3 linked regions of the Flammeovirga yaeyamensis genome follow. The protein of the gene in region 3 interacts with the protein of the main gene of each other region in a pairwise test. Links are inferred from orthologs where the notes say so. Each region holds a gene or a part of one and is shown on either strand. Other genes may lie near its edges.

Evidence for each region.
Region 1: the proteins of rplL (region 3) and obgE interact in binary tests that used the Escherichia coli proteins (3 or more experiments, as listed by UniProt). The link is inferred for Flammeovirga yaeyamensis from one-to-one orthologs.
Region 2: the proteins of rplL (region 3) and dnaE interact in binary tests that used the Escherichia coli proteins (3 or more experiments, as listed by UniProt). The link is inferred for Flammeovirga yaeyamensis from one-to-one orthologs.

The regions. Positions count from the first base shown.
Region 1 is NZ_CP076132.1:508,225-517,939, reverse strand. What follows is about bases 4,732-7,512. They hold obgE (GTPase ObgE), read left to right. Parts: upstream 4,732-5,462; coding sequence 5,463-6,563; downstream 6,564-7,512. Other genes in these bases: KMW28_RS01985 (Dps family protein), read right to left, coding at 6,725-7,204; KMW28_RS01995 (adenylate kinase), read left to right, coding at 4,732-5,260. Also shown: KMW28_RS02015 (3-hydroxyacyl-CoA dehydrogenase/enoyl-CoA hydratase family protein), read right to left, coding at 1-1,208; KMW28_RS02010 (MarR family winged helix-turn-helix transcriptional regulator), read right to left, coding at 1,275-1,793; KMW28_RS02005 (ABC transporter ATP-binding protein), read left to right, coding at 2,069-3,850; KMW28_RS02000 (RNA polymerase sigma factor), read left to right, coding at 3,962-4,498; more of KMW28_RS01995, read left to right, coding at 4,688-4,731; KMW28_RS01980 (S9 family peptidase), read right to left, coding at 7,850-9,715. UniProt on the Escherichia coli protein: An essential GTPase which binds GTP, GDP and possibly (p)ppGpp with moderate affinity, with high nucleotide exchange rates and a fairly low GTP hydrolysis rate.
Region 2 is NZ_CP076132.1:3,180,790-3,192,556, forward strand. Bases 3,978-8,810 are described here. They hold dnaE (DNA polymerase III subunit alpha), read right to left. Parts: upstream 8,444-8,810; coding sequence 4,178-8,443; downstream 3,978-4,177. Other genes in these bases: KMW28_RS12590 (trimeric intracellular cation channel family protein), read left to right, coding at 8,704-8,810. In the rest of the region: KMW28_RS12555 (ATP-binding cassette domain-containing protein), read left to right, coding at 1-307; KMW28_RS12560 (hypothetical protein), read right to left, coding at 304-543; KMW28_RS12565 (metal-dependent hydrolase), read left to right, coding at 779-1,459; KMW28_RS12570 (carbohydrate porin), read right to left, coding at 1,824-3,170; KMW28_RS12575 (hypothetical protein), read right to left, coding at 3,269-3,511; KMW28_RS12580 (hypothetical protein), read right to left, coding at 3,628-3,882; more of KMW28_RS12590, read left to right, coding at 8,811-9,342; KMW28_RS12595 (hypothetical protein), read right to left, coding at 9,408-9,644; KMW28_RS12600 (dihydrofolate reductase family protein), read left to right, coding at 9,920-10,459; KMW28_RS12605 (hypothetical protein), read right to left, coding at 10,477-11,451; KMW28_RS12610 (hypothetical protein), read right to left, coding at 11,479-11,767. UniProt on the Escherichia coli protein: DNA polymerase III is a complex, multichain enzyme responsible for most of the replicative synthesis in bacteria. This DNA polymerase also exhibits 3' to 5' exonuclease activity. The alpha chain is the DNA polymerase catalytic subunit.
Region 3 is NZ_CP076132.1:4,589,491-4,599,189, reverse strand. Bases 3,472-6,236 are described here. They hold rplL (50S ribosomal protein L7/L12), read right to left. Parts: upstream 5,161-6,236; coding sequence 4,783-5,160; downstream 3,472-4,782. Other genes in these bases: rplA (50S ribosomal protein L1), read right to left, coding at 5,822-6,236; rplJ (50S ribosomal protein L10), read right to left, coding at 5,274-5,819; KMW28_RS18240 (hypothetical protein), read left to right, coding at 3,504-4,631. In the rest of the region: type IX secretion system outer membrane channel protein PorV, read left to right, coding at 1-102; KMW28_RS18250 (M16 family metallopeptidase), read left to right, coding at 245-1,531; KMW28_RS18245 (sulfotransferase family protein), read left to right, coding at 2,196-3,302; more of rplA, read right to left, coding at 6,237-6,514; rplK (50S ribosomal protein L11), read right to left, coding at 6,539-6,982; transcription termination/antitermination protein NusG, read right to left, coding at 6,984-7,556; preprotein translocase subunit SecE, read right to left, coding at 7,603-7,794; KMW28_RS18200 (hypothetical protein), read left to right, coding at 8,276-8,794. UniProt on the Escherichia coli protein: The binding site for several of the GTPase factors involved in protein synthesis (IF-2, EF-Tu, EF-G and RF3). Is thus essential for accurate translation.

The sequences.
Region 1 (9,715 bases), 4.1 Mb from region 3 along the record:
TCCCAAGCAAAACCTGCAGCTACTGCTTCATCAATTCTGAATAACTCATCCGCAATTTCTGGAATACGGTTCGAGCAGTAACGGAATACATCAAAGAATGTTTTACGGTAGAAATCTCCCGCTTTGTCTTCAAAGTTTAGAAGAATTGGAAGACGTTTTCTTAGGTTATCGATATCTTTCACTGCCTCTAAAGCTTTAAACTTCGCTCTAGTTTTTGGTTGATATTCGAATGTTTCAAGATTCAATTCAAGAATGACTTTCTTACCTTTCTCGTCTTTTGTCTTTTTGTAATAACCTTGCTTAGTCTTATCGCCATACCATTGTCTATCGTTCAATTCGCTAACGATTTTAGGTAATACGAAACGTTCTTTTGATTCATCTTCTGGCAAACCTGCATGCAAATTATTCGATACTTTAACCATAGTATCCAAACCAACGACATCACTTGTACGGAATGTTGCTGATTTTGCTCTACCAATAATAGGACCTGTAAGTTTGTCTACCTCGCCAACAGATAATCCCATTTCTTGGATGGTATGCATACCCGACATAATTGCGTAAACGCCAATACGGTTGGCAATAAATGCAGGTGTATCTTTACATAAAACAGTTTCTTTACCTAATTGAACATCACCATAGTTCATCAAGAAATCGACCACGTCTTGATCTGTTGATGGGCCTGGAATGATTTCCAATAATCTTAGGTAACGCGGAGGGTTAAAGAAGTGAGTGCCACAGAAGTTTTTCACAAAATCTTCACTTCTGCCTTCACACATAAATTTCATCGGGATACCCGAAGTATTTGATGTGATCAGTGTACCTGGCTTTCTGTATTTTTCTACTTCCTCGAATACTTTCTTTTTGATATCCAAGTTTTCCACAACTACTTCAATGGTCCAATCACACGATGCGATTTTAGACATATCGTCTGTAAAGTTACCTGTGGTAATAAGTCTTTCTACTCCTTTTTTGTATACAGGAGCCGGTTTTGATTTTAAAGCTGTTTTAAGAGCATCGTTTACTATTTTATTACGAAAAGCTTTGCTTTCCATAGTAAGCCCTTTGGCTGCTTCAGCCTCTGATAATTCTCTAGGTACAATGTCTAATAATAGAACTTCGACACCTACATTCGCAAAGTGACATGCGATACGCGACCCCATAACTCCGGAGCCAAGTACTGCTACTTTCCTGATAGTTCTTTTCTTCATCGGTTTACCGATTTGTGTTGTTTATTTATGTGTATTCAAAATTGAATCGAGATAGATAGTATCATATTATTTGTTGAGATTGTCTTCTGTGATACCGTATTCTTTTAAACGGTCTCTAATCTCATCAAACATATGATTTTTAGGGTCTTTAATGACATCATTAATTTGATCCATCACATGAAAAAAAACGCCTAATTCGTCTAAGGAAACTTTCTCTTCTACTCTTCTCTGAAAAACCTTTACCGTCTGTTTCGACATTTCGCGTTTGGCTTGTCCGTAATCAGTCAACTTGATAATCACCTTACGTTTGTCGTGTTTATCAGGTATTCTAACTATTAAACCTTTTTCTTCGAAATTTTTAAGCATTCTGGTCAAACTCCTTGCTTCCATACCCATCAAAGGAGCAATTTTAGTCGCGGGCGTTCCATCTACCGGATCAATATTCAACAATACGAATCCTATAGAATGGGAAATATCATAAGGTGCACCTAATAGGTTATACATCTTCGAAATTCCTAACCAAGTGGCTTTGATACTTAAGTCGACCGACTGCTTCTTTTTTTCAGATCTGCGCAATCCCTCCATGCTTTCATTTTTACTTTTGTGATGTATTGTTTGGTGTGTGTGTTTGTCAAATATAGAAATAAAAGGTATGCAAGCATAACATTTTTAGATAAAATATTAAATCTTATTTAGAATTTACCCTTCAGATATAAAATTTTCATGATTTTAAGTTTAAAATTTCCTTATCCAAACCTCTCTTTACATTCATGTTTAAACTATTTGGTTACATTTGTGTTTCGATATTTTGTGACAACAATTATCCCTATTATCTTTCAAAAAAGATTTCTTAAAGAAGCATGAAAGAACTCGCTTTCTTAAATAAATACATTATTCGATATGGTTTTAGGCTGACCCTTGGGATCATCTTCATGATCATATCAAACATTTTTGCCATTGCACCCGCACAAGTTGTACGTTACGCTCTTGATCTAGTTATTGATACTTTCAAGACACAAGAGCTATTGAAAGGATCAGCAGAACATACTGTTTTTGTAGATGATTTCTTTCAAACGGTACTTCTTTACGGAGGGATCATTGTATTGATGGCCCTTATGAGAGGCGTATTCTTATTTCTTGTTCGTCAGACTATCATTGTGATGTCGCGTTTGATAGAATACGATTTGAAAAATGATATCTTCGAGCATTATCAAAAACTCTCTTTGAGCTTCTACAGAAAGAACAATACTGGCGATTTGATGGCAAGAATCTCTGAAGATGTAAGTAAAGTGAGAATGTATTTAGGACCTGCTATCATGTATTCAATCAACATGATCATTTCCTTTATTCTGACCATTGGTATCATGTTAAGTATCAATGTTCATCTTACTTTCTGGGCTTTATTTCCTCTTCCTCTTTTATCGATCAGTATTTACTTCGTCAATAATATCATCAATAAGAAGTCTGAATTGATACAGCAACAGCTGTCTTCGATGTCGACTTTTGTACAAGAAGCTTTTTCTGGAATTCGAGTGATTAAAGCTTTTGTAAGAGAAAACGAATCGCTCTCACAATTTGATGAAAACGCTACAGAATACCAGAACAGACAACTAGAGTTAGCCAAAGTGAACTCGATGTTCTACCCTTTGATGTTGTTCCTCATCGGTCTATCGACTATCCTTACGGTATATGTTGGTGGTATAGAAGTAGAAAAAGGTACGATCACTGCGGGTGTAATTGCCGAATTTATTATGTATGTAACGTTGCTTACATGGCCTGTCACCTCTTTAGGATGGGTAACAAGTATTGTACAACGAGCAGCTGCCTCTCAGAAAAGAATTAATGAGTTTTTAAACGAAACTCCAGATATAGTTTCTACCTCTTCAGAAAAGAAAGATATTAAAGGTAATCTAAAATTCGATAAAGTTTCTTTGGTCTATCCTGACTCTGGAATTAAAGCATTAGATGAATTATCTTTTGAGATTGAATCTGGTAAAACATTAGCGATTTTAGGTACTACAGGATCTGGTAAGAGTACTGTAGCCAACCTTATTTCTCGTCTTTACGATCCTTCATCAGGTACTATTTATATTGATGGAGAAGATCTTAAAGGATATAACCTTCAAGATATCAGATCACAGATTAATATGGCTCCACAAGATGTCTTCCTATTTTCTAATAGCTTAAGAAATAATATTTCTTTTGCTAAGACAGATGCGACAGAAGAAGATATCATTCAAGCTACAAAAGACGCTGGACTTTATGAAAATATCGTTCAGATGGACAAAGGATTGGATACTTTAGTGGGCGAACGTGGTATTACGTTATCTGGTGGTCAAAAACAAAGAACGACGATTGCTAGAGCTATCTTAGGGAATCCTAAAATTTTAGTATTAGACGATAGTCTTTCTGCGGTAGATACGAAAACTGAAAACCTAATTTTAAATAATTTACAGAGGGTAATGAAGAATAAAACTTCTGTAATCATCTCTCACAGAGTTTCTTCTGCAAAATTGGCTGATAAAATAATTGTGCTTCATGAAGGTAAAATTATTGAAGAAGGTACTCATAATGAACTTCTTGAGAAAAAAGGTCATTATAATACCTTATTCGAACAGCAATCTAAAGGGAATAATTTGTAAACATTATTCAATAACTTTTGTATTTTTACCCTCTAGCGTAAGTCTCTTGAAAAATTTTATTGGTTTAAAATAAAAAATTCAAGAACTTCTCTATTCATATGACAATTAAAAGTGACGTCAATAAATTATCAAGAAAACAATCAAGCCCAAATAAATGAAAAAGATTTAAAGTTGCTTTTCGATCAGTATTTCGAAAGTATCCGAAGTTTCATTTATTACAAATTAGGCGATATCGACGCGGCAGAAGATATCGCACAGGAAGCGTATATCAAATTTTGGGAAGCGCGTGAAAAGGTGATCAAAGAAACAGCTAAAACTTACTTATATACGATTGCGAATAATCTTGCGATGAATTACATCAAGCATAATAAAGTGGTGTTACAATTCGAGCAAAAACAAAATAAGAAAGACGGAGAAACAGAAACCAATCCAGAATTTAAGATGGAATTGAATGAGTTTCAACATTCATTGGAAGAAACCATTAATCAGTTGCCAGATAAAAGTAAAGAAGTTTTTTTAATGAATCGTATGGAAGGTTTGACCTATGCGGAAATAAGCGATAGATTAGATGTAAGCATTAAGGCCATAGAAAAAAGAATGAGTAAAGCCCTAAGCATTTTAAGATCAAACCTTAAAATAAATATATAATTCGTATTGCAACCGATTTATATCCAATTCATTGCCATTTTTCTAAATAAACCTTTTTCAAGTACATCAATTTTAAATTAAGAGAACATTATCTTACAATTAATTCGGTATTTTTTTTAGTTTTGCCGTTTAAGGGTATTTCTCTTAATTAAGATGAAGAAATATTTTATACTAAAATAAACTTACAAAATGATCAATCTTGTATTATTTGGCCCTCCGGGTGCTGGTAAAGGTACGCAAAGTGATAAAATCAAAGCGAAGTACGAATTGACTCACCTTTCTACTGGTGATTTACTTCGTGGTGAAATCGCAGCGGGTACTCCACTTGGGCTAAAAGCAAAAGAATTGATGGACCAAGGTCAATTAGTTCCTGATGAAGTAGTTATTGGTATGATCGACTCTAAGATCAAAGAATTTAAAACTGGTAACGGTTTTATCTTTGATGGTTTCCCTCGTACTGTAGCTCAAGCAGAAGCTTTAGACCAATTAATGGCAAGCAATGACATCGCTATTTCTGGTATGGTTGCTTTAGAGGTGGATGAAGAAGAGTTGACAAAACGTATCTTAAAACGTGGTGAGACTTCTGGTCGTACAGATGATCAAAACGAAGATTTGATCCGTAACCGTGTACAGGAGTACAATAACAAAACTGCTCCTGTAGCGAACTTCTACGAAGGTCAAGGTAAATTCAAATCAATTAACGGTGTAGGTACTATCGAAGAAATCTTCGAAAATGCTTGTACTGCAATTGAATCTTTATAGTCTATAATTATACATTATAGAGACAAAAAGCATGAGGCTGGTCCTCGTGCTTTTTTTATGCTCAAAATCTCCGGGTATTAAAAAGATGTTAATAATGTATAGTTTAAAAAAATACATTGTCTAACTTTGCGGTTCGGCTGATATTTAAGCATCAAGTTTATAACTATCAACCACTTATTTATCAAGTAATTAAGATACAGATATGGCATCATCAAATTTTATAGATTACGTTAAAGTCTTTGTCCGCTCTGGTGCAGGAGGAGCAGGTGCGGTTTCTTTCCGTAGAGAAAAGCACGTTCCAAAAGGTGGACCTGATGGAGGAGATGGTGGTCGTGGTGGTCATATCATCTTAAAAGCAGATAAGCAGCACTGGACATTACTTCACCTAAAATACCGTAAACATATTCACGGTTTTAATGGTGTTAGTGGTAGTGGTACAGGTAAAAGTGGTGCTGATGGTGAAGATATTATCCTTCCTGTTCCTCTAGGTACAATTGCCAAAGATGCAGAAACAGGTGAAAAAATCTGTGAGCTGACAGAACCTGGTCAAGAAGTAATCTTGATGAAAGGTGGTAAAGGTGGTTTGGGTAACCGTAATTTCAAAACGGCAACCAACCAAACTCCTAGATACGCTCAACCTGGAGAGGAATGCGAGGAAGCTTGGGTAATTCTTGAGCTTAAAGTACTTGCTGATGTTGGTTTGGTAGGATTCCCTAACGCAGGTAAATCTACTTTACTTTCTGTTCTTTCTGCTGCAAAACCAGAAATTGCAGATTATCCATTCACCACCATGGTTCCTAACCTTGGTGTAATTCCTTACCACGATAACAAATCGTTTATCATGGCCGATATTCCTGGTATTATCGAAGGAGCTGCAGAAGGAAAAGGTTTAGGTATTCGTTTCTTACGTCATATCGAGAGAAACTCGGTACTATTATTTATGGTCCCTGCCGACAGTGAAGATGTGGCTAAGGATTACGAAATTTTAGTCAACGAATTGACAAAGTATAACCCTGAGTTATTGGACAAAAACCGTCTTCTTGCAATTACTAAAAGCGATATGCTGGACGATGAGCTAGAAGATCTTATCAAAGAGACATTACCTGATGGAGTTCCTTATGTATTTATCTCATCAGTAATTCAAAAAGGTATTCCTGAATTAAAAGATCTGCTTTGGGAAGCTATCAATGAAGGTGTTGAAGAAGAGGAAGAAGATTTTGAAGAAGAAGATTACGATCAACCATTAAACGACTATAATCCATATCAAGATAATATTGATTTGGAAAATGAGGCGGACGACTAAGGTTGACCATAAAAATATTTAGAGGAGGTTTTGATATCAAAGCCTCCTTTTTTTGTAAAAACAAAAACCTCAACAATTAAATGTTGAGGCTTTGATTGATAAGTTTGGGTTAATTAAGTCTGTGTCCAAAGTTTGAGATGAAAATTCTAGCAAATTATACTTTAGTTTAACCAAGCATTCAGCATCCAAACGGTTTTCTCTTGCTCACTAATAAGTTCCGAAATTAGTGCAGCTGTACCTTCGTCTTCTGCGTCTCCTGCTTGTGATAAAATCTGTCTTTCAATCTTAAGTAATATCGCTAGATTGTTTCTCACTAATTCTACTGATGATTGATCGTCTACAATATTTTTTCCTTGCTTAATTTCCGATGCTTCGATGTAATCAGAAAATGTATGCAATGGTTGTTCTCCTAATGTCAAAATTCTTTCGGCAATCTCGTCGACTCTATCATTTGCCCCTGTATATAATTCTTCGAATTTAGCGTGTAACTCAAAGAAATTTTTACCTTGAATATTCCAGTGTAAACCTCTTAAATTTTGATAGTACAACTGAAAATTAGCTAATAATGTATTTAATGAACCTGCTAATGATCTTGCAGTTGTCACTTCTAATCCGATTGCGTTGATGTTTATTGTTTCCATTTTTGTATTTGTTTTTGATTGATAACATTACAAAGGTGAGGAAAGTAATTGATAGATGGAAATTATAAATTTTTATATCAATATAAGGTTTGATTATACATCTGTTTTTTTGATAATGGAAGAAGATTGAGGTAGCAGGTAGCAGGTAGCAGGTAGCAAATTTAACGCTCGTTTTAAGTAAGAAGTAAGAGGGAAGAAGTAATACTGGCTCAAATGTTAAGCGCTAGCGACATTTGTGCCTAAAAACGTTAGAGGTCTCCCGACCTCGGTAATAACTAAGGAACTAAGAAACTAAAGGGTGGACTACTTTATCAATTATTGAGGTGGTGAAACCCCTCAATTTAACCATCTAATAATTACCGTCTTATTCATCTCCTCTTCTTTTTCAAATCTCTCCATTTACCCATCTTCCCCAACGAGGTGGTGCAACCCCTCGTTTCACGAACCAGGCGTTATAAATATGTGATGTTAGATGTATGATGTGTGATGTAGACACAAAAAAGCCACATCATATAGTAATAATGTGGCTTTTTGATATATTTTTTGCAGATAGTTCGCTCCTCATTACGCGGGCACAAGTTAGGAAACTTGCGCTAGTCATGAATCAACCTGGAAGTACCCAATGAGCTATCTAAACTAACTATTTTACAAAGGCTTCATCTGATCCGGCGTCACAATCGCAAAAATAGTCGCATATTCAAATGCTACTTCTTTGAAACGTTGAAAACGACCTGATGCTCCACTGTGACCTGCATCCATATTTGTTTTAAGGAAGATGTAGTTATCACTAGTGTTTTCGATTCTTAGTTTGGCCGCCCATTTTGTAGGTTCCCAATATTGAACCTGAGAATCGTGCAAACCTGAAGTAATCAATAAGTGTGGATAACTTTTCTTCTCTACTTGATCATATGGTGAGTACGATAACATGTAATCATAATACTCCTTATCGTTTGGATTACCCCACTCATCATATTCTCCAGTGGTTAATGGAATAGATTCATCCAACATTGTGGTCACTACATCAACGAATGGTACGTCTGCAATGACTAATTTGTATAAATCTGGTCGAGCGTTAACTACAGCCCCCATTAATAATCCTCCGGCTGATCCGCCATTGACTACAAATTTATCGGCTGATGTATATTTCTGATCTATCAAATATTCAGAACAAGCGATAAAATCATCAAATGTGTTTTTCTTTTTGAGAAGCTTGCCGTCTTCGTACCAAGCACGACCTAAGTCTTCACCTCCTCGAATATGAGCAATAGCATAGGCATACCCTCTTTCCATCAAACTAATTCTTGATGGTGAAAAGGCTACATCATATGAAATACCATAAGATCCATAGCCAGTCATATATAAAGGATGTTCACCATTTAATTTAAATCCTTTTTTGTAGACTACTGAGATCGGCACTTTTACACCATCTTTGGCTGTAGCATATAAACGTTTTGCTTCGTAATCGTTCGGATCGAATTTACCAACTACTTTCTGTTGCTTTAAAAGCACTTTTGAGCGATCGATCATATTGTAATCGTACTCAGAGTAAGGTGTAGTTAGAGAATTGTAGCCGTAACGAAGGATATCAGTATTAAAATCTGGGTTAGCACTTGTCCACGCAGAATACGTCTCTTCGCCAAAATCTAAATAATGCTCAGATCCATCTTCCCATTTAATAATTCTGATATGTACTAGGCCATCTCTTCTCTCCTCTACAACATAAAAGTTTTTGAAGATGTCCAAGCCTTCGATCATTGTATCGTCACGATGAGCGATGACCTCTTCCCAGTTTTCTTTATTTGTGGTATCTACATTTTCGGCAACTTTCATTAAACGGAAGTTCTTTGCTTCCCAGTTGGTCACTACATAAAATGCACCATTGAAATGAGAGATACTGTATTCGTGTTTTCTCTCTCTTGGAAGAAACGCTTTGAATTCACCTGTAGGATTATCTGCTTTCAGAATTCTTGTCTCTGTGGTTAAAGTAGAACCCGATTCAATCGCTAAATATTCTCTTGACTTTGTTCTCCTCACACCAATCCAGAAAGTATCGTCGTTTTCTTCATACACAACTACATCATCAGATTGCGGAGTACCTAGTGTGTGTCTCCAAACTTTATCTGGACGAAGCGTTTCTTTATCTTGAGTGGTATAGAAAAGTGTTTTTCCATCAGCAGCCCATACGGCATCACCTGTGGTTTCTTCTAAAACATCTTCTAAAATTTCGTTGGTATCGATGTTTTTAAATCGAACAGTATAGATTCTTCTACCTACTACATCTTCAGAATAAGCCAAAAGATTTTGATCCTCACCGACAGTCATTCCTCCGATCTTGTAATAGCTTTGATCTTTTGCATGATCGTTGGCGTTCAACATCACTTCCTCCTCTGCTTCCAAGTTGCCTTTCTTACGGCAATACAAAGGATACTCTCCACCTTCTATATAACGCACATAGTAAAAGTAATCTCTCGCTTTATAAGGAACGCTTTCATCTTTTTCTTGGATACGACC
Region 2 (11,767 bases), 1.4 Mb from region 3 along the record:
GATCAGTCATGATATTCCAGAAATTTATAAACTCTGCGACAAGGTTTTACCAATCGAAAAAGGTCAAAATAAAGAATTACAATCGCCTTTGGTATTTTTTAACCCTAACCCTTTACAGGGTAAATTTAAACTAAAAGGAAAAGTTTTAAGCATCCAAAAAGCAGACATTATTTATATTGTCACTTTACTAATAGACAAAGAGGTTATACAAATAACTACTAACGAAACGATAGCAAAATCTTTAGTCCTCGGAGAAAATGTTAGCATTAGTATCAAAGCTTTTCAACCTATCATCGAAAAGCATTAAATAGCTTCTGTTGTTTCTTCTTCGTTTACATAGAATTTATCTAATTGATATTTCACAAAAAGACCTTCAATCACTTCCTCATTTAACGGCTGTAGACTGACAAAAAGTGGTCGCCTTGTTACATTACTACCTGATAAAATCATAACAGGATGTCTATTTTTTAATAGCTTCACTTTGTTATTATTTAGGGTAATACTTAATTCTTTTTTCAAAACAGCTCTCCTATTTGTTCGCATTATGAGTGAATAGTTTAGAGCATCATAAACATAAAATTGTTCCATTTTATTTGAAGAGTATGGCTTGTTTAATATGATATTTTAAGCAGTAATATTATATTGCTCAATATAAAACAAATTAAAAACAATTCAAATAATAAATTGTAATACTTGTATTAATATTCGCAAATTTGAATTGAATTTTCAATGTAACTTCATTACACTATTAATTTCATAAATTAATCTAAGTAACATTATGAATATCACTTTTTTAGGGCATGCTTCCCTTCTAATAGAAACCCAAGGCAAATCATTACTTGTTGATCCATTTATTTCAGCAAACGAAAAAGCTTCGCATATTAATATCGATGAATTAAAAGTAGATTACATTTTAATAACACATGGTCACCAAGACCACGTACTCGATGTTGAAGCAATAGCTGAACGCACAAAAGCACAAATCATATCCAACTTCGAGATCGTTTCTTACTATGGTGAAAAAGGATTGAATGGTCATCCAATGAATCACGGAGGTGAATTCTCTTTCGATTTTGGTCAACTGAAATACGTTAATGCCATTCACTCTAGTGTATTACCTGATGGTACTTACGGAGGCAATCCAGGCGGTTTTATTTTATCCAACGCTGAGGCTTGTATATACATTGCAGGAGATACGGCCCTCACAATGGATATGAAATTAATACCGATGACTTCACCTAAATTGGACTTAGCCATTCTACCTATTGGCGATAATTTCACCATGGGCGTAAATGACGCAGTAATTGCTTCTGAATTTGTAGAATGCGATAAAGTATTGGGATATCATTACGACACCTTCCCTCCAATTGTTATCGATCAAGCAGATGCGAAAGAGAAATTTAAAGCGAAAGGGAAAGAGTTGCTTTTACCTTCTATTGGTGAAAAAATATCTCTATAAATTAAAAATGAAAAGTTAAAAATGAAAAACGTGAAATGTCTGGGGGGAATAAATTCAAGTGAAGAGTGAAAAGCGAAGAGTAAAGAGCGTTTTTTAAAAAAACTTATAAGTGAGAACACTTATTGTTTATAGTAACAATAAGTGTTCTTGTCTTTAGTTCGGTGTTGAAAGTTTACACTAAATTATCTTGGACTACATTCCTCAGCGAGTCGACTTCAGTCACTCGGAACACGAACCACTTACACCGTCCACATATTCGAACTAAGAACATGCCCGACTTATGCAAACCTCTCTCACGGACCACTTACAAGTTAACCCTAACATTTCACGTTTTTCACTTTTCATTTTTAACTTTTCACTTAACTCAAAACCACCACTCCGATTTCAACCCAATATATTGTCCAAAATCCCCTTTATTTCCTGCTTCATAAAATTGAGATAAGCCATTCTGCTTTACGACATCATTATAAAAAGCTAAAGAGTAGACAAATCGGATATGAGGCCTTGCCATTAGTGATCTTTCTCTTGTTGGCACATATACTGGTGCGATGGTAAATTTATTCATCACTCCCAAACCTGGATCGAAACCGACTATACCGTTTGTGAATTCTTGATAATCCCTCATCTGATAATGGTATTCAAACATCAATTGAATTTTATCGGTTAAGAATACTTGTGGACGAACACCAACAGATAAGTCCCATTTTTCATTTGGGCGAGTAGTTCCTACAAACACTGGGGCTGAAGCACCTATGGCATATCGATAAACAGCATACCCCATGATACCCCATTTATCGTTGACATCCCAAACGAAATTTTCAGTAAAGTTTACACCATAGGCTCCATTAAATTGACCTGTCTGGTTCGGGTTACCAAAATTGATAAACGACCTTGAAGACCATCCATCATCACCAGGTCCATTGGCAATTCTAGAACCATATCGAATGGATGAATTATTAATAAAATCTCCTTTTTGATATCTGTGCATCACACCTCCTAAAACTCCATAATCACTTACCCTGTCTTTAATAAATACAGGATCCTTAAGTGAATCTTTACCTGTAAAATGATATTCAGCTAGTAAGTGTAATGAATTATTCTCGTTGATATCAATTTGATGTTGTAAGGCTAAAATATGTTTCTGACGACCATCATCATATAATTCATCACCATAGGGGTTTCCCGGCTGATCTTGTAAGACTAATGAGCTGACTAAGGCAATCTTTGTATTTCCATATTGAAAGCCAAATCCTTGACCTGTAAGGTTATTAAACGTCCAATAATCGGCCATATCGATATTTTTATCTCTGTAATACCTACTTCCAACCCACATGCTTACAGGTATGTTAAAGAGAGTATCATATACCTCAAGATACATTTCGGCAAAATTAATGACCGTATTATTAGCTATAAAAGTATTATTTCCTGAAAAGGATTGTGTGGTTAAAACAAATCGAATATTAGGTTTATCTTTTTCAATTTTAAAGATCTCCTCGATGTTGGCGACAACTGTCATTTCAATATAATCGTTCTCTTCATGACGCCCTCCTAAGGCTCCTTGATGACTTAAATTGAGTCTAGAGCCTACTTTTTCTTCATATACAGAGGAAGATACGCCTACTCTACCATAAGAATGAAATTCAAATTTTGGTTTTTGACCATAAACATAAGAAGAAAGAAAGAGAAGAAAGAGAATTAAGTATTTGTGCATAGTGTTTTTGATTGTAACACAATATACTTAATTAATTACCTACAAAAAAAGAGGCGAAACTAATTTTCAGTTTCACCTCTATAATTAAATGATAAAAACTAAGATGCTTTAGAGCAACATGCTTTTTCACCATTCGCAATTTTTTCTTTGCAACATTTATGCATTGTAGTGTCTTCATCCATTTTACAATTTGATTTATCACCACTAGAGCATTTATCACACTTTGCACAAGTTTCTGCTTTTTCCTTGTCACAACATCCTTGTTCAGCTGTTGAATTTGCCCCACAACTCATTAAAAAAAGAGCTGCAGAAATAGATAATACTTTTAATATCTTTTTCATCTCATATTAGGTTTAATAAAAAATCTCTCTTAAAGATACAATTTTTGAACGAAAAAAGAGGTTACTCAAATGAATGAGAAACCTCTTTTTAATGTCTTTTAAGCTAAGAAGTTAGCTTATGCCAATGCCTCAGTCAACTGATCCATTAGTTTTTTTGCTACGCTTCTTGGTTTTTGAGCCTTAAGGTCTGCTAAAACAGTTTGTGCTTCAGCTACTTTTTCGAATACACCTTCAGGGTTACCGTCGTTTTTAAAAGAAGCTAATACCCATTGTAGGTCATTCACTTGCTTTTCGTATTCTCCTTTTTTATTTAGGCTTGTTAATTTTGTCAGGGCAGCTTCAGCAGCTGCAACGATTTTTACTTCGCTCATGATAATTTATTTGGTTGCAATAGATATAATCTTTGTATCATTAACATTACAATTATAAAATATATCTATTTTGTTTGCAAATAGTTTGAACTCTTTGAAAATAAGTTTATTACAAGAATTTTAAACGTATTTACTACACAAACAAAGAATATCAATACAAATCATTAGTATAACACAAAATGGAAGAATTTTATTTCGGTTCAATTTACACTTTAATCTTACATTTGATGATTTTACTCAACTTATAGATTTTCCTATTTTTTGAATAAAAAAATCAAATTATTTTCAATAAAAGTTAAAACACTCTGTATTCTATCCCTTCCAATAAGTCCAATTTATTCAATAATTCTGTAGTTGGATCTACTTTATAAGTCTTAGAAAATAAGTTCACCACCATATTATCCTCTTTTGAGAAAACTTCCAATGACATTTCTCTATTCCCCTGATGCTCTTCAACAATGTCTACAAGTTCCATGATGGTATCGTCAGACAAAGATGCTACATCAACCGATAAATCGATCCCCTTACAGAAGTGGTCTTTTACAGAGGATAGAGCCATAATTCGCTTAGGATTCATCTCCCATTTACCCTTATCTCTATAGCTTTCTTTAACGTTACCAATTACACAAACAAAATCACCTTCATTCAAGAAATGACGGTGTTTGTTGAATGCCTCACCAAACATGGCCATCTGAGTGACTTGTTCATAATCTTCGATAGAAAAGATACCAAACTTATTACCGTTCTTACTTTCCAAGATCTTCGCTTCGGTAATCATACCACCCACTTTAATCTCTTGTTGTTTGTGTAAATCGATATTCTTCACTGGAATACAGAAGTTCTCTAATTCCATTCTGTACATATCCAACGGGTGGCCTGAGATAAAGAAACCAACTACTTCTTTCTCGAACCTCAACTCGACCAACTTCGACCATTCTTCTACTTCTGGAATTCTAGGTGGTGGCACAGAACCTCCATCAGTTCCTCCAAATAATGAAGCTTGGGCTGATAATTTATCTGCTTGTACACGGTTACCATAACGTAGAATCAGATCGATTCCTGAGAATTTTTCTCCCTCAGGAATATGGAAGTATTGTGCTCTATGGAACTCGTAATCATCAAATGCTCCAGCGTAGGCTAAAGATTCCATCACCTTTCTGTTCACCGCTTTAAGGTTCACTCTTTCGATAAAATCAAAAATTGATTCATACGGCTTTTCTTCACGTCCTTCAATAATAGCATTGATTGGACCTGAACCAACCCCTTTTACAGCACCTAAACCAAATCGAATCGCACCATCTTCGTTTACTGAGAATTTATACTCCGATTCGTTCACATCCGGCCCCAATACTTTGATACCCATTCGGCTACATTCTTCCATAAAGAAAGTCACCTTTTTGATATCACTCATGTTGTGAGTAAGTACCGATGCCATATACTCTGCAGGGTAATTCGCTTTTAAATAACCTGTATGGAAGGCTACCACCGAATAACAAGTCGAGTGGGATTTGTTAAAGGCGTAAGCGGCAAAGGCTTCCCAGTCAGTCCACACTTTTTCTAAGGCTTTCTGATCATGACCATTGCCTGTACCACCTTCAATAAACTTAGGTTTCAACTGCTCTAGTAAGGCAAAGATTTTCTTACCCATGGCCTTACGAAGCATATCGGCTTCACCTTTCGTAAACCCTGCCAACGATTGAGAAAGAAGCATTACTTGCTCTTGGTAGACCGTAATACCATACGTCTCTGCCAAGTACTCATCCATTTTTGGAATATCGTACACAATCTCTTCGTCACCGTGCTTACGGGCAATAAAGTTTGGAATATATTCCAAAGGACCCGGACGGTACAAGGCGTTCATGGCAATTAAGTCACCAAAAACGTCGGGCTTTAATGCACGAAGGTGTTTTTGCATACCAGCTGATTCAAACTGGAAAGTACCATTGGTCTCTCCCCTTTGATACAGTTCGTATGTCTTTCTATCATCCAATGGAATATCATCAGGATCGATTTCTATTCCATGTCTTTGTTTAATTAATTTGATGGCATCTTTGATGATGGACAAAGTTCTTAAACCTAAGAAGTCCATCTTCAGCATACCTGCTGATTCTACCACGGAGTTATCAAACTGTGTCACCAAAAGATCTGCATCTCTGGCGGTTGTCACAGGAATAAACTTCGTGATATCGTCTGGGGTGATAATAATACCACAGGCATGGATACCAGTATTTCTCACTGATCCCTCAAGAACTCTAGCTGTATTTAAAACCTGACCTTCAAGCCCGGTTTCTGTTGAAATCGCCTTTAATGAATTGGCCATTTCAATCTGGTCATTATTCAGTTTTTCCGTCAGTTGTTCATCCGACATACCAAATAATTTCTTGAGTTTCATATCGGGCACCAACTTCGCGATTCTATCGGCATCACTTAGCGGTAAATCCATTACTCTGGCCGTATCTCGAATAGACGATTTCGCGGCCATTGTACCGTATGTAATGATATGAGATACTTGGTTAAAACCATATTTATCCACTACCCAGTTGATAATCTTTTGTCGACCTTCATCATCAAAGTCAATATCAATATCGGGCAAGGACACACGGTCTGGATTCAAGAATCTCTCAAATAGTAAGTCGTATTTGATGGGATCCACATTGGTAATACCAATAGCATAGGCTACAGCTGATCCTGCTGCCGAACCACGGCCAGGTCCTACCGATACACCCATATTTCTAGCTTCCGTGGTAAAATCTTGTACAATCAAGAAATAACCAGGATAACCTGTATTTTCAATCGTCTTTAATTCGAAATCAAGACGTTCATCAATATCAGGAGTAATCTCCCCATAACGTTTCTTGGCACCTTCATAAGTAAGGTGACGAAGGAAGGCATTCTCCCCTCTTTTACCTCCATCCTTTTCGTCTTCCTCATCCTTAAACTCATCAGGAATATCGAAGGCGGGAAGTAAAACGTCTCTGGCTAATTCGTAAGGTTCTATTTTATCTACAATATCCTGAGTACACTCAATGGCCTCGGGTAAATCGTAGAATAGTTCTTTCATTTGATCGGCCGACTTGAAATAGAATTCGTGGTTAGGGAAACCAAATCTAAATCCTCTACCTCGACCAATTGGAGTAGATTGCTTCTCACCATCTTTTACACAAAGTAAAATATCGTGTGCACTCGCTCCTTCTTCATCAATGTAATAGACGTTGTTCGCAGCGAAATACTTCACATCATATTTCTCAGCAAAACGCAATAATACATCGTTCACGTGATCTTCTTCTTCTAAACCATGACGACATAATTCGATATAAAAATCGTCTTTGAAGTTTTCCAACCACCAAACAAATTCTTGCTCTGCTTGCTCTTCACCAACGTTCAGAATCAAGTTATTTACAGGGGATTGAAGACCACCTGTTGTCGCAATCAAATTGTCTTTATATTCTAATAGGATCTCCTTATCAATTCTAGCGTATGTACCATCTCTATCAGTATAAGCTCCTTCAATAAAACCTTCTGATGATAGTTTTGCTAAATTGTGATATCCTGCTTTATTCTTCGCAATTAGTACTTGATTAGAACGTCTATCAGGATCATCTCTAGTGAATTTTCTTTTCTTACGATCGTTCACTAAATACACTTCGCAACCAACGATTGGTTTTAAATCTGCTTTTAAAACATCTCTCACAAAGTGATAGGCAGTGTACATGTTACCATGGTCTGTTAGACAAACTGCTTCCGTTCCAAACTCTTTTGATTTTGCTACAAGGTCACCAATTGTACATGTAGCTCTAAGGATTGAAAACTGAGTATGGGTATGCAAATGAGTGAATGGAACATCTTTTAAACGTGCTAGACCTTCATCTTTGCTTATCGAACCTCTACCCTTATTTTTTGATGCAGTTTTGAAAGCAAAATTGGCTTCATCCAATTCTGGAGCTTCATAAACTACGGCTTCAACGGCAACATCATTGATAGGTTCAACAACACCATGTTCAATCAATCCAAAGAAACATCGAGCAGTAGCGTCAACGTCATATGCCGCATCATGGGCATCGGCAAAAGGAACACCAAATAGCTTGTTATGAAGTTCTGTTAAGCTTGGCGATTTGTATTTACCACCTCTACCGCCAGGAAGTGCACAGAAATCTGTAGATGAGGTCATGGTATCGATCACCGTCACTTCTTGGATAGTGCTATCGATGCCTGCTCTTAAAAATTCTGCTCCGGTAACATTAATATCGAACTGAAGGTTATGACCAATCTGACGATCCGCTTTGGTCAAATCCTTCTTGAATTCGTTCAATACATCTACAATAGGATGACCATGTTCCAACGCGTGTTCGGTAGTGATACCGTGCACTTTAGTGGCGTTAAATGGAATGGTATAACCATCAGGTCGCACGATTAAGTTTTGTGCTTTAATTAACTTACCATGATCATCATGAAGCTGCCATGCTAACTGAACCACTCGGGGCCAGTTGTCTAAGTCAGATAATGGTGCATTAAAGTTTTTTGGTAAACCCGTGGTTTCCGTATCGTATATGATGTATGCCATGCTACTTCCTTTCTTCAAATTGAGTTTACAAAACTAAGAAAAAAACAGTTGAATTTAGCATATCGTTTAGTATTATTCTGCATCAAGAAATCGATGGGTTTGAGGGTAAAATCATTAGGATTCATTTTGTATAAAAATTCCCACTTTTTGATGTTGAAATAAAAGATTTATCACATTTTTGCAGCGAAAAAATTATCTTCCTTTTTCTGAGACGAAAAATATAATAAATTAAGTATCATAAAACTTAAAAAAACACACTATTGGAAGAAATCATTTATTACATCGGTGTCATAGGGTCTTTTGCATTAGCAATCTCAGGGGCTTTAGTGGGCATGAATAAAAAACTTGATCCTTTTGGAGTAATTATCGTTGCTTTTGTCACTGCTGTTGGCGGTGGAACATTACGAGATACCTTATTGGAAGGAAGAGATGTCTTTTGGATAGCTGATCCTAGTTATATTTATTTCATTTTAGGTGGTGCTTTTTTTGCGATGATTTTCCAAGACAAACTAGATAGATTTAGAACTTCTTTATTACTATTTGATACCATCGGATTGGCTTTATTTTCTGTTGCCGGTGTTCAAATAGGTCTGTCGTTCGACTTGCCCTATATTATATGTGTGATTCTTGGTGTAATTACAGGAGCATTTGGTGGGGTATCAAGAGATATTTTAGTAAATGAAATTCCGGTAGTCTTTCAAAAAGAAATTTATGCTACCATAAGTATCATTGGTAGTATTTTATATATCATTTTATATCATTTTGAATGCAGTAGACTCATTAATCAAATGATCCCTATTGCTAGCATTATTGTATTGAGAACTTTTGTAGTATACAAAGAAGTGACACTTCCATCAATTTATAAAAACGATGAGGTGGTCGATGAAGAAGAATGGTAAAAAAATGGCACAAAAAAAGGTGATGTTTAGGTTAACATCACCATATATATGCGACTGATAATGGTCTATTTTTCTGTTTCAAATTCAGGATTTGGTTCTATTCCTCTATTAATCATTAGTGGCCAAATTCCACTAAAAATAAGGATAGGAACATATATATAATATCTTTGAGGGATCTCTAAACCTAACGAAAGTACATATGACTTTGCCATTGCGGCAAGGACTAGCAATACAAAAGTTAAAACGATCCCTAATTGTGCGATGGGCAATAATTGTATAGATCCGATTTTTAAAGGTTTCATGTATATATGCTTTTAATAGTTATCTGAATTAATATATAAATTTTATACGTAAGATTTGAGTTAATGTTCAATTATTAGTGTAATATCTACTTTTATTTACATTCTTAATATAATTATAAATACAATAGCAACAAAGTGGCCTAATTACCATAATAGCAACAATTTAATAACTCGTATAACAAAAAAAAGTTCAAGAAAATTCAATTTTTATTTTTAAATGATTAATGATTAAATTGTTAATATATCTATATCCAAACCTCTAATTCCAAATACAAATGAGAAAAATAATCACTTACATCGCTATGAGTATTGACGGTAAAATTGCTGATAGCAAAGGTGGGGTAAAGTGGCTCGATGAATTCACTCATAAAGATGAGAATTACGGGTATGAAGAATTTTACAAAAACATTGATACTACCATCATGGGAAACACTACTTATCAGCATATAAAAAATATGGGGGTTGAGTTTCCGTACATGGGTAAAAATAATTATGTCATTACTAAGAACAGGGAGAAGTTAAAAGAAGATCATATTGATTATATCTCCGAAGATGTTATTGGTACCATACGATCACTTAAAAATGTCCCCTCTGATAAAGACATTTGGTTAATTGGTGGTGGAAAGATAAATTCATTATTACAAGATAATGGACTCATCGACGAAATGCGTCTTTTTATCGCTCCTGTCCTCTTAGGGAATGGTATTCCTCTCTTTTCTCCCTTTGGAAAGATTACTAAATTCAAATTGATTTCTAGTAAACAATATGCTTCTGGAATGGTAGAAATGAGATATAAAAAACTGGTGGTCTCCTAAGAAACCACCTTTTTTATTTATTGCTTCACGATTACCCATTCTATTCTATAACTCTGACCTAAAACCGATGTTGGTCCTTGGTGTCTTACATACATAGAATCGGCAGAAGCATTGTGTTGGGTAGATAAATTCATGGTATTTCCCTGTGTATCGGTAATCCCAATCACCCCATTATAATATTCTTCTGTGCCTGTTGTTGGGGCTGCGCCCCAAGCCCACGCTCCTTGATAAAGGCCATTTTGTAAAAAGACTGGATCATTTATCGTTTGGAATGCACCATCTAAAACCGAAACATCAAGTGCTGAGGTGGTATTCCATTCTGCAACAAAATTAGCTCCCCAACTTGCAGTGAAACCTATATTTACTGTAGTTGTATCCGTATAATCTAGATAAACAGTAGTTCCACTATAATTCTTCATTAGATAAGCTGAAGATACCGTCCATTGTGTCCCCGTTAAGAAGAATGTACCATTTGCGGGATTGGTTGCTAAATCAAATTTAATATCTTGGACTCCTTGATTTCCCGTGATATCAGTTACAGTAATACGAATTGTAACTAAGCCTGAAAAGCGTAATAAACTATTCAAAACATATCCATCCAACTTAAAATCAACATCCGATTGTCCTGCCAGATTATTCGCAACCGGAATATTCACCGTTGCTCTGGTATTAATTGCCGTTAATTGTGCTAAATCAGAAACAGATAGATTCACTAAATCATAAGAAAGTGCTATATTGTCCTCTTCAGTTCCACCAACAAACACATCAATCTTACCTCCTGAAATAGCTGCAGGAGTGGTTACTTTTAAATTGATATAGAGCTCATCTTCGTTAAAAGTAGTAGCAGAATCTTTAATGGTGGCATTAGGATCGAATCCATTAATACCCGTAAAAGCTACAGTCGGGTCACTAGCTTCTTCTTCACTACATGAGTAGAATAAAAAGGATAATAATAGAAAGGAAATGAATAATTGCTTAAGGTGTAATTTCATTTTTTAATTGATTTGATAAATGGGTAATTAATTTTCAGAATCGTCGGGTTGCATATCAAATTGTAGTTGATAGCGGTACGTTTTTTCTCTTATTCTGGCGGTTCTTTCATAAGAACATTCAATTCTACCTTCGTAAACTCTAGTGCTCAGTCTTACATCACCTATCAGTAAAAATCCTGGAATGTAATCAAGATCATCTGCGATATCTTCGTACTCTCGATAATCCCATTGACTCACCATTAAAGTGTCAGAGGCAAAAAAAATGTCTTCATCTGCTTCAAAAAATCTGTGAATAATGTCCTTGTCTAGGGCTTCT
Region 3 (9,699 bases):
TTCTCCCTCTCCTTTAACTTTGGGGGGAAGAACTCACTCAAGAAGAAAAAATCATATAATCCAGCAGGAGGTAATGATGTCTTAGATGCAGATGATATCTAATCAACATCAAAAATTAATAAAAGGTGAGGTAAAATAGTTTACCTCACCTTTTTTTTCCATATTAACTGAATCTTCCCAACATGAGTTCAGTAATTCATTAATTGAATTTCTGATAATATTTAAGCATTTCTTTTATTCAAATATGAACCATAGTTTAGATAGAACAATCGCACCTGAATCTTTTCAATTAGTTGATTTTTCTTTACAAAAACCCGAACAATATCAACTCCCGAATTCTTGTAAGGTTTTTGCCATAAAGAATAATGCACAACCTATTTTACATTTCTCAATTGTAATAAAAGGAGGGAAGTTGGTAGAGGATGTGAAGGGAACGGCATTTTTAACTTCAAAAATGATAGGAGAAGGAGTTAAGGGGATGAATAGTGCTCAAATTCATGAGTATCTTGACTCTTATGGAGCTATTATTAATGTATCTAACGACTTGGACTCATTTACCTTAACAGGTCATTGTTTAAAAAGGTATTTTGGAGAAGTGATATCAATGGTGAATAAATACTTGAAAGAGTCTGAATTCTCTGAGGAAGAATTTCGTCATATCGTTCAAGTCGTTGTTCAGCAGAAAAAACTAGCAGAAGAAAAAACGTCATATCTGTCCACTAAGAAATTCAGAGAATCCTTTTATGGAGAAGATCACCCTTTTGGATCTACATTATCAGCTGAACAAATACTTCAATTTTCAATAGATGATGTTCAGAAATACTACAACGATCAAATCATTGGAGCACCTTTTGAAATATTCATATCAGGCGATTTTGATGATTCATGCTTAAAGATTTTAAGTGATCAGTTAGGAAAAATTGAAATTAAAAAAGGAAGTGCTATTTTAAAATATCCTAAGTTTGTCGATAAAATTAATTCGAATGAACTAAAAATATATGACGCAAAGGATGGATCTGTACAATCTAGTATAAGAATAGGTTGCCCAACGTTTACTTTGCCTCATAATGACTTAGAAGCGTTTTCAGTGATGAATGAAATGCTTGGAGGGTATTTTGGGTCTAGATTGATGAAAAACATTAGAGAGGAAAAGGGGCTTACTTACGGAATTCATTCATCGTTTAGAAATGAACAAAATCAAGGGTATTTTTTAATTGCAACTGATGTAAAAAAAGAATTAAGAGAAGTAGCAACAACCGAAATTTATAAAGAAATAGAAAAATTAGGTAACGAACCTATTTCCCAAGAAGAATTAATAACTGTACAAAACTATATGTCAGGTAATTTTATCATGTCTATTAATTCGAATATTTCATTGTTAGAGGTAACAAAAGGTTTATATAAGAAAGGATTGGACTTCGACTACTACGATACATATGTAAGTAGAATTCAGTCTGTAACAACACAGCAAGTTCAAGATATGGTCAAAAAATATTTATTAGGAGATATGTTAGAAGTGGTTGTAGGGTAATACAAACTTCTATAAATAACAAAAGTGGTAGCAAACATGAATTGTTTTCTACCACTTTTTTGTGAGTTGAAGTTTGTGAAGTAATTACCTAGTAGTAATCCGACAATTTGATTGTCGTTGTTAATTGCTTCAAAAAATCTGTGTCTTCTAGTTTAGTACTTTAGTTGAAAGTTTGTCTAACACAGAATAAAAAAATGTTTGTAATGTTAGTCTGTTTGTTTAATAAAGTGTAATAAAAACAGTTAAAGACGTTACTTTTCTTACTCCGTTTTTATGTTGATACAATTCTAATATAATTAATTTTAATAAACAATATTAGTTAACAAATTCAATTACATTTAGTTAAATATTAATAGTACGTATAGGAATAGTGATAAATTAAATAAAAGATAAGTAAAATTACGTGCTTAGATACTCACTCAATAAAAAATTCAATTTCTCTAAAAAAGTTGACATTACTTGATAAACTTACATATGTTTAAATTTTGTTAGAAGGTGTACAAAATGTAACAATAAATGTAAATCAAATTAATTTTTTGAAGAGTTATCACGTTACATAAGGTATCAAAACATCTATTACCTATGTATATTTACATGGGATATATCAATTATTTGATTTTAATATTTATCTTTTATTCAATTTTAAAGTAATCCGAAAAGAATTATGGCTTCATTCGATAAGTTAGATATGGCTACATTATCAGGTAGTTCACTCGCTAATTTTAATAAAATAGAAAAAGACTATACTATTGAACCTCAGTTTAAAAATAAGTTTAACAAGGCGAAATTGATTAGTACTTTATGTTATCCTGTTGAGAAAATAAATCAAAATTTACTTTATGGTAAGGCAGATAGCATAACAATAGATAAAGATCCAGTATTCATTTTAGGTCATTGGAGAAGTGGAACAACACATTTGCATAATTTATTAGCAAAAGATCCTCAGTTTGGATTTGTGAATACTTTTCAAAGTGTGTTTCCTAATGCTTTAATGTTTGGAAAAAATATTTTCACAGCAATGATGAAAATATTTATGCCCAAAGAACGTCCAGCTGATGGATTAAAATTAGATCCAGCTTTTCCACAAGAGGAAGAATTTGCCTTAGGTAATATTCATGATATGAGTTTCTATTATTTTTGGTACTTCCCTCAAGATACACTTAAGATATTTGATAAATTTTTATTAGGTAAAGGTTTGTCTGAGGAAAAGAAACAAAAGTGGAGAGATGAATATTTACGTTTTGCAAAATTAGCTTTGATGCAAACAAAAGGTGAACGTTTTCTTTCTAAGAACCCTCCTCATACGGCAAGAGTTGATGAAATTCTTAAGGTATTTCCGAATGCTAAGTTTATCTATATATATAGAAATCCATATGAAGTTTTTGGTTCTACTTTTAGATTTTTCAAGGGAGTACTTCCTAGTCAGAAATTTCAAGAAATCACTGACGACCAATTATCAGATAATATCTTAAAAGTATTTACAAAGATGTATGATAAATATGAAAGTGATAAATCTTTAATTCCAGAGGGAAATCTTGTTGAAGTGAAGTATGAAGAATTTTCAAAAGATAACATAGGGTATTTATCAGATATTTATCGTGATTTAAATATTGGTGATTTCAATTCTGTAAAACCATTAATGGAAGAGTACTTAAATGGTTTGGGAACGCATAAGAAGCATCAATATAATTTCCCACAAGATGTCATAGACAAAGTGAATGAACACTGGCATTATGCATTTGAAAAGTGGGATTATGAAATGATTAAATAGAGAATAAGTTTTAGAATAAATATATAAAAGTCACTTTAGAAATGAAGTGGCTTTTTTTAATTTGAATGTACCACATTATCTATTGGTACAAGGAATAATTGGTTCATATTATAAAATGAACCGATTTTTTTTTGCCATTACTTTAAGTTAGAAACATGAAATGAAACTGGATTAACAGTATGAAATGAAAAACGATTAACTATGAAAAAACTACTATTTTTTTTAGCAAGCATTATTGTTTCTACACAACTAATGGCTGTGAATTATTACCCAAATGGAGATCAAGAAATCAATTCTTGGACTGAATGGCAAAATACAAGTAATTGGACAAGAGTTGGAGGGGGTACAGGATATCCCATATTAGGTGATAAAGTTATTTTGGGTAACTCAAAGTCTTTAACTATTGATTTCGACCTTCCTACGAATATTGGTGGTGGCATCTACATGGAATTAGAAGCTGATGGAAGATTAATAAATGGAGTGCTTAATATTCTTGGCGATTTAAATATGGAAGAAGCCAATGTTCAAATTGAAATCTATGGCTATTTAGAGATCGAAGACGATATGAATGTTGATAATGGGAACCTATTTCTAAAAAATGGAGGTGAACTCATTGTAAACGATAATTTCACAAGGTTAGATATAGGTAGTGGACAAATAGAGATAGCAGGTGATGGAACAAGGTTAGTGGTTGAGGGGAACTTTTATGATGGTCATTACACTCCTTTAGTATTTAATGCTCCAACAATCGAAATTACAGGTGCTTGTTTTACAAAAGAAGGATCTTTTTGTGATATCAATTTACCAGTAGAATTAGTTTCTTTTGAGGTGAAAAAAGATGGATTTAAAAATATAATCCTATGGAAAACGGCACAAGAAATAAATAATGATTATTTCATTTTATTAAAATCTTATGACAAAATAAACTGGATTGAAATAGAAAGAAAGGAGGGGGCTGGAAATTCAAATACTACTTTGAGCTATTCAGTAGTAGATAGTAATATAGAAGCTTCAGGTAAAATTTATTATCAGCTTATTCAAGTTGATTTTGATGGAACAGAAACAGTATATGGCCCTTTAATGGTATTGGATGGACAAAGTCAAGATATTGTTAAAGTGTACACTTATGGAGATCGTTTTGCTTTTATGCTTGGAGATGAAATAAAAAATATAAAGTATACAGTAATTTCATCCAATGGGGCAATGAGACACTTTGAAGGTTCAGAGAATAATTACTTTGAAATAAGTAAAACAGATCTTTATCAAGGGATCAATATTATACATATTTACTTTGGGGCTAAGATCTATTCAAAAAAGATTTATAATTAATTTCTTCAATTAATAAAGCTAGTATAAATTAACGATTCCAAAAGATAGCTCATGAAGTTTTCATGAGTTGTTTTTTTTTGATACAAAAAAAGGGTGAACCTTTCGGATCACCCTTTATATCTATATCGATTAATTTTAGATCAAACTAAAATTATTTGATTTCGATTTCAGCACCTTCAGCAGCTAATGCATCTTTCAACGCTTCAGCTTCTTCTTTAGAGATACCTTCTTTTACTGGAGCTGGAGCAGAATCAGCTAATTCTTTAGCTTCTTTCAAACCTAAACCAGCAGCTGATTTAAGAGCTTTGACTACTTTCAATTTAGCTGAACCAGCTGACTTCAAGATTACGTCGAATTCAGTTTTTTCTTCAGCAGCAGCACCACCTTCAGCACCACCTGCAACCATTACTGGAGCAGCAGCAGCAGCTGGCTCGATACCATGCTCTTCTTTCAAGATCTCAGCAAGTTCTTGTACTTCCTTAACTGTTAGGTTTACTAACTCTTCTGCGAATTTTTTCAAATCTGCCATTTTTGTAAAATTAAAATGTGTTTTTAAATAAAGTTACGATTTATATATATGGAAGCAACTAGGCGTAACGTTCTAAAGCCATTGTTGCAAGAGGTTGGTTAGAAAGGTCTATATTACTCTCCTTTCTCCTCTAGCGTTTTCAACAAGCCAGATAATGTCTGTCCTGAAGATTGTAAAGCGCTAACAACGTTCTTAGCAGGCGATTGTAACAATCCAAGGATGTCGCCAATAAGCTCTGCTTTTGATTTTACTGCTGTTAATGCTTCTAAGTGTTCACCACCTACGTAAAGACCACCGTCGATTGAAGCTGCCTTCAATGCTGGGATTTTACGATCTTTTGGCATACCCGCTTGGAAGTCCTTAAGAACTTTTGCTGGAGCAGCACCAGATTCTGGTGAGAACAAGATACCTGACATACCCTTAAGAGCACCCTCTTTAAGTTCTGCGTAGTCAGTTTGTGTATCCAATTTGTCAAGAGCTTTCGCAATTAGCGTGTTCTTGACTACTTGATATTCGATACCCTTTGAGAAACAAGCCTTACGGAATGTGTTTACTTCATCAACAGTCATAGTTGCACTGTTTACGATGTAGAAGTAATCACAAGCCGCCAATTTTTGACTTAAGTCCTCAACGAGTTGTACTTTCTGATCTTTTGTCATAATTAGCTATCGATAGAACTCTTCTCAACTTTGATACCAGGACCCATAGTTGTAGAGATCGTTACGCTCTTAAAATATGTACCTTTAGCCGATGAAGGCTTTAACTTAGATAAAGTCTGAATCAACTCAGCTGCATTTTCTTTTAACTGCTCAGCAGTAAAAGATGATTTACCAACTGAAGTATGAATGATACCAGTTTTGTCAACTTTAAAGTCGATTTTACCAGCTTTCACTTCTTTCACAGCTTTACCAACTTCTAATGTTACTGTACCCGCTTTAGGGTTTGGCATTAGACCACGAGGACCTAAAACTCTACCTAAACGACCTACTTTAGCCATTACTGTTGGCATAGTGATGATTACGTCGATATCAGTCCATCCACCTTCGATTTTCTTGATGAATTCGTCTAAACCAGCGTAGTCAGCACCTGCTGCTTTTGCTTCTTCTTCTTTGTCTGGAGTAACTAGAGCAAGAACTCTAACTTCTTTACCTACACCGTGAGGAAGAGTTACCACACCACGAACCATTTGATCCGCTTTACGTGGGTCAACACCTAAACGCACGTCTAAGTCTACAGAAGCGTCGAACTTCTCGAAAGAGATTTCTTTCACAAGTTCTGTAGCTTTCTCCAGCGTGTATTCTTGAGTTCTATCATATTTAGATAGAGCCTCTTTCATTTTTTTTGATACTGCCATGATTAAAAACTAATTCTTGTAAAATTAAGCCTCCCAAGGAGCTGTTCCTTCTACTGTGATACCCATGCTACGAGCTGTACCCGCAACCATTTTCATACCTGATTCAACTGTAGAACAGTTAAGATCTGGTAACTTTGTTTCTGCAATCGTTCTAACTTGATCCCAAGTAACTTTCGCTACTTTTTTACGGTTAGGCTCTGATGAACCTTTTTTAACTTTCGCCGCATCCAGGATTAAGTTTGCCGCAGGAGGAGTTTTGATTACGAATTCAAAAGACTTGTCTTTGTAAATTGTAATTAAAACAGGCAATAATTGCCCACCTTTGTCTTGTGTTCTTGCGTTGAACTGTTTACAGAAATCCATAATGTTCAAACCCTTCGAACCTAACGCAGGACCTACTGGCGGCGACGGATTGGCTGCTCCACCTTTAATTTGAAGCTTCAGGAAACCTTCGATTTCTTTTGCCATTTTACTCTTCTTTTTCTACTTGTTTATAATCGAGTTCTACTGGTGCATTACGACCAAAGATCTTCACCATGACATTGAGTTTTTTCTTCTCTTCGAAGACTTCCTCTACGCTTCCGGAGAATCCAGAGAATGGACCATCCATAACACGTACTGTTTCGCCGACAGAGTAAGACGTATCATGTTTAACTTCGCCTTCGTCCGACTCATCGACTTTGCCTAGGATCTGATTAATCTCTGACTCGCGCATTGGTTTTGGAAGCACTGTCGGATCTTTCGTATCCGCGTTTAGAAATCCAATGACACCAGGAACACTATTAATCGTGTGTTGAACCTCACCGTTTGTTAAATCAGCTTGGACGATAACATAGCCTGGAAGCAAATTTTTCTCAACAGCGATCTTTTTGATCTTACCGTCTCTTTGCTTTCTTGCTTGATATACTTTTTCCGTAGGTACGATAACTTCAGTGATGAAATTTTCAAGCTTTTGATTTTCCAACTCTTTAAGAAGGTAATCTTTCACTTTCTTTTCCTGACCACTTACAGCTCTTACTACATACCATTTAAGGTCACCCATAGCTTTTAAGTTTAATCTGTTGAGGTTTCTTAACTAAATAAATTACTTATATCGCTTTGTAGATAAACTCCAAAGCTGCATTGATTAGTGAATCTGCTCCACCAATCACTAGAGCAAACACCAAAGAAGCAACTAATACTAAGATTGAGCTATCCTTTGCTTCACTGAATGACATCCAAGATACGTTGTCTGTCATTTCTGTGTATGACTCTTTAATAAACTGAATTACTTTATTCATAATTCTTTCGATTTTCACACAAAAAAAGTTGTTGATTTGTAACAACTTTTTCTGATACTAAGTTTTAAAAATGAATTGAACGGCTAAATATAAGAAGTTCAATTTAATTTTGCACGGGCAGTAGGATTCGAACCCACGACCTGCGGTTTTGGAGACCGTAACTCTACCAGCTGAGCTATGCCCGTTTGTCGGTTATTTTCAGTGGTTTATATAATCACCTCGAATTTCCGAGATGCAAAGGTAGATACTTGAAATAAATAAACAAATAAGAATGTGAAATTTTTTCTTAATTCATATTAATATACAGTCACTTAAAGACAATAAATGTATATTGCTACCCATTATTTATATATGTACTGCTAATATCTGTATTAAATTATTCCTTTTTCTTTTTATGAAAAATTTTTTGATTTTAATTTTTGTTACTGGTTTTTTAAACATTTTACATGCTCAAGAAAAAAATCTGAGTGATTGTATCGTTATGAAAGATGGTGTAATAAATATTTTTGCATCATCAACATCTGTGGAAGATTCATTTTTTCAATTGTCAGTGAAGAGAAGTAACAAAACAGTATTTTGGGAAGTCTTTAGAGAAATAGGGGAATTAAAAAGAAAATATGAAATCAATAAACTTCCAGTAGGTATATATAAATTTCAATTTGCATTAGATGGAAAAGCAGTATATGGAGAGGTGTCTAAACTTACCTCTAGTACCACAATGAAAATTTATGATTCAGACATTTCTTATAAAAGACCATTTTTTGAAGTAGCTGTAGAAAGTGATACACTAAAGGTGAATGGCTTTTTTGGAGAAAATGAAGAAGTAAAACTCTCCATGAAAAAAGAATCTGATGACGATGACTCCTATTCTGCACAATTAAAATTGTTAAAAGGAGAGTTAAAGACGCAATACATACTCTCTGATTTTAATCCAGGATTGTATGTAATCCGTGCACAAATTGATGATAGAACGTTTGTAAGAAACTTTGAGATAAAATAATTGATACTTTAATAAGTTAGCTCTCAATTAGTTTACATTCCTTTAGAAAAGTTTTTTGTAGTTTTCTTTGCAGAATTGAATTCATGCTATACCTTTGCACTCGCAATCGGGACAAACGGTCACGATGAAGACAATGAGTGTGAAGAATAAGTAAACATCCGAAGGTATCTGGGAAGGTTCCAGAGCGGTCAAATGGGACGGACTGTAAATCCGTTGCTTCGGCTTCGCAGGTTCGAATCCTGCCCCTCCCACACAATGTTTACTTAATCTGGGAAGGTTCCAGAGCGGTCAAATGGGACGGACTGTAAATCCGTTGCTTCGGCTTCGCAGGTTCGAATCCTGCCCCTCCCACACAACATTGTACGCGGGTGTAGCTCAGTTGGTAGAGCGACAGCCTTCCAAGCTGTAGGTCGCGGGTTCGAGCCTCGTCACCCGCTCAAAGGTCAATCGGAAACGGTTGACCTTTTTGCGTTTCTAAGGGTTATTATTTTAATACGTTTCTATTCCTCTAAAGAAAGGAACAAATAATTTCTATTCTCTTAAACAATCACTTACCGTAATTTTTAAAAAGTATCTGATCGTTTTGTTGGAAATGTCCCTAAAGAACTGTTTTCTTTGTAACATCATGCGGGTGTAGCTCAGTTGGTAGAGCGACAGCCTTCCAAGCTGTAGGTCGCGGGTTCGAGCCTCGTCACCCGCTCGCAGAGGTCAATCAGAAATGGTTGACCTTTTTTTGTGTTTAAGATTTAGTGTCAATTGAGTTGTGGAGACATCACGAGGGGTTACACCGCCTCTTTAACGAAGAAGTAAGGAAAAGGTCTTTATTAAGTTTATTATATTTCTATTGAATTGAATGTTGAGGAAGGGTGGGCCACGAGGGGTTGCACCACCTCGTTTCAAATAAC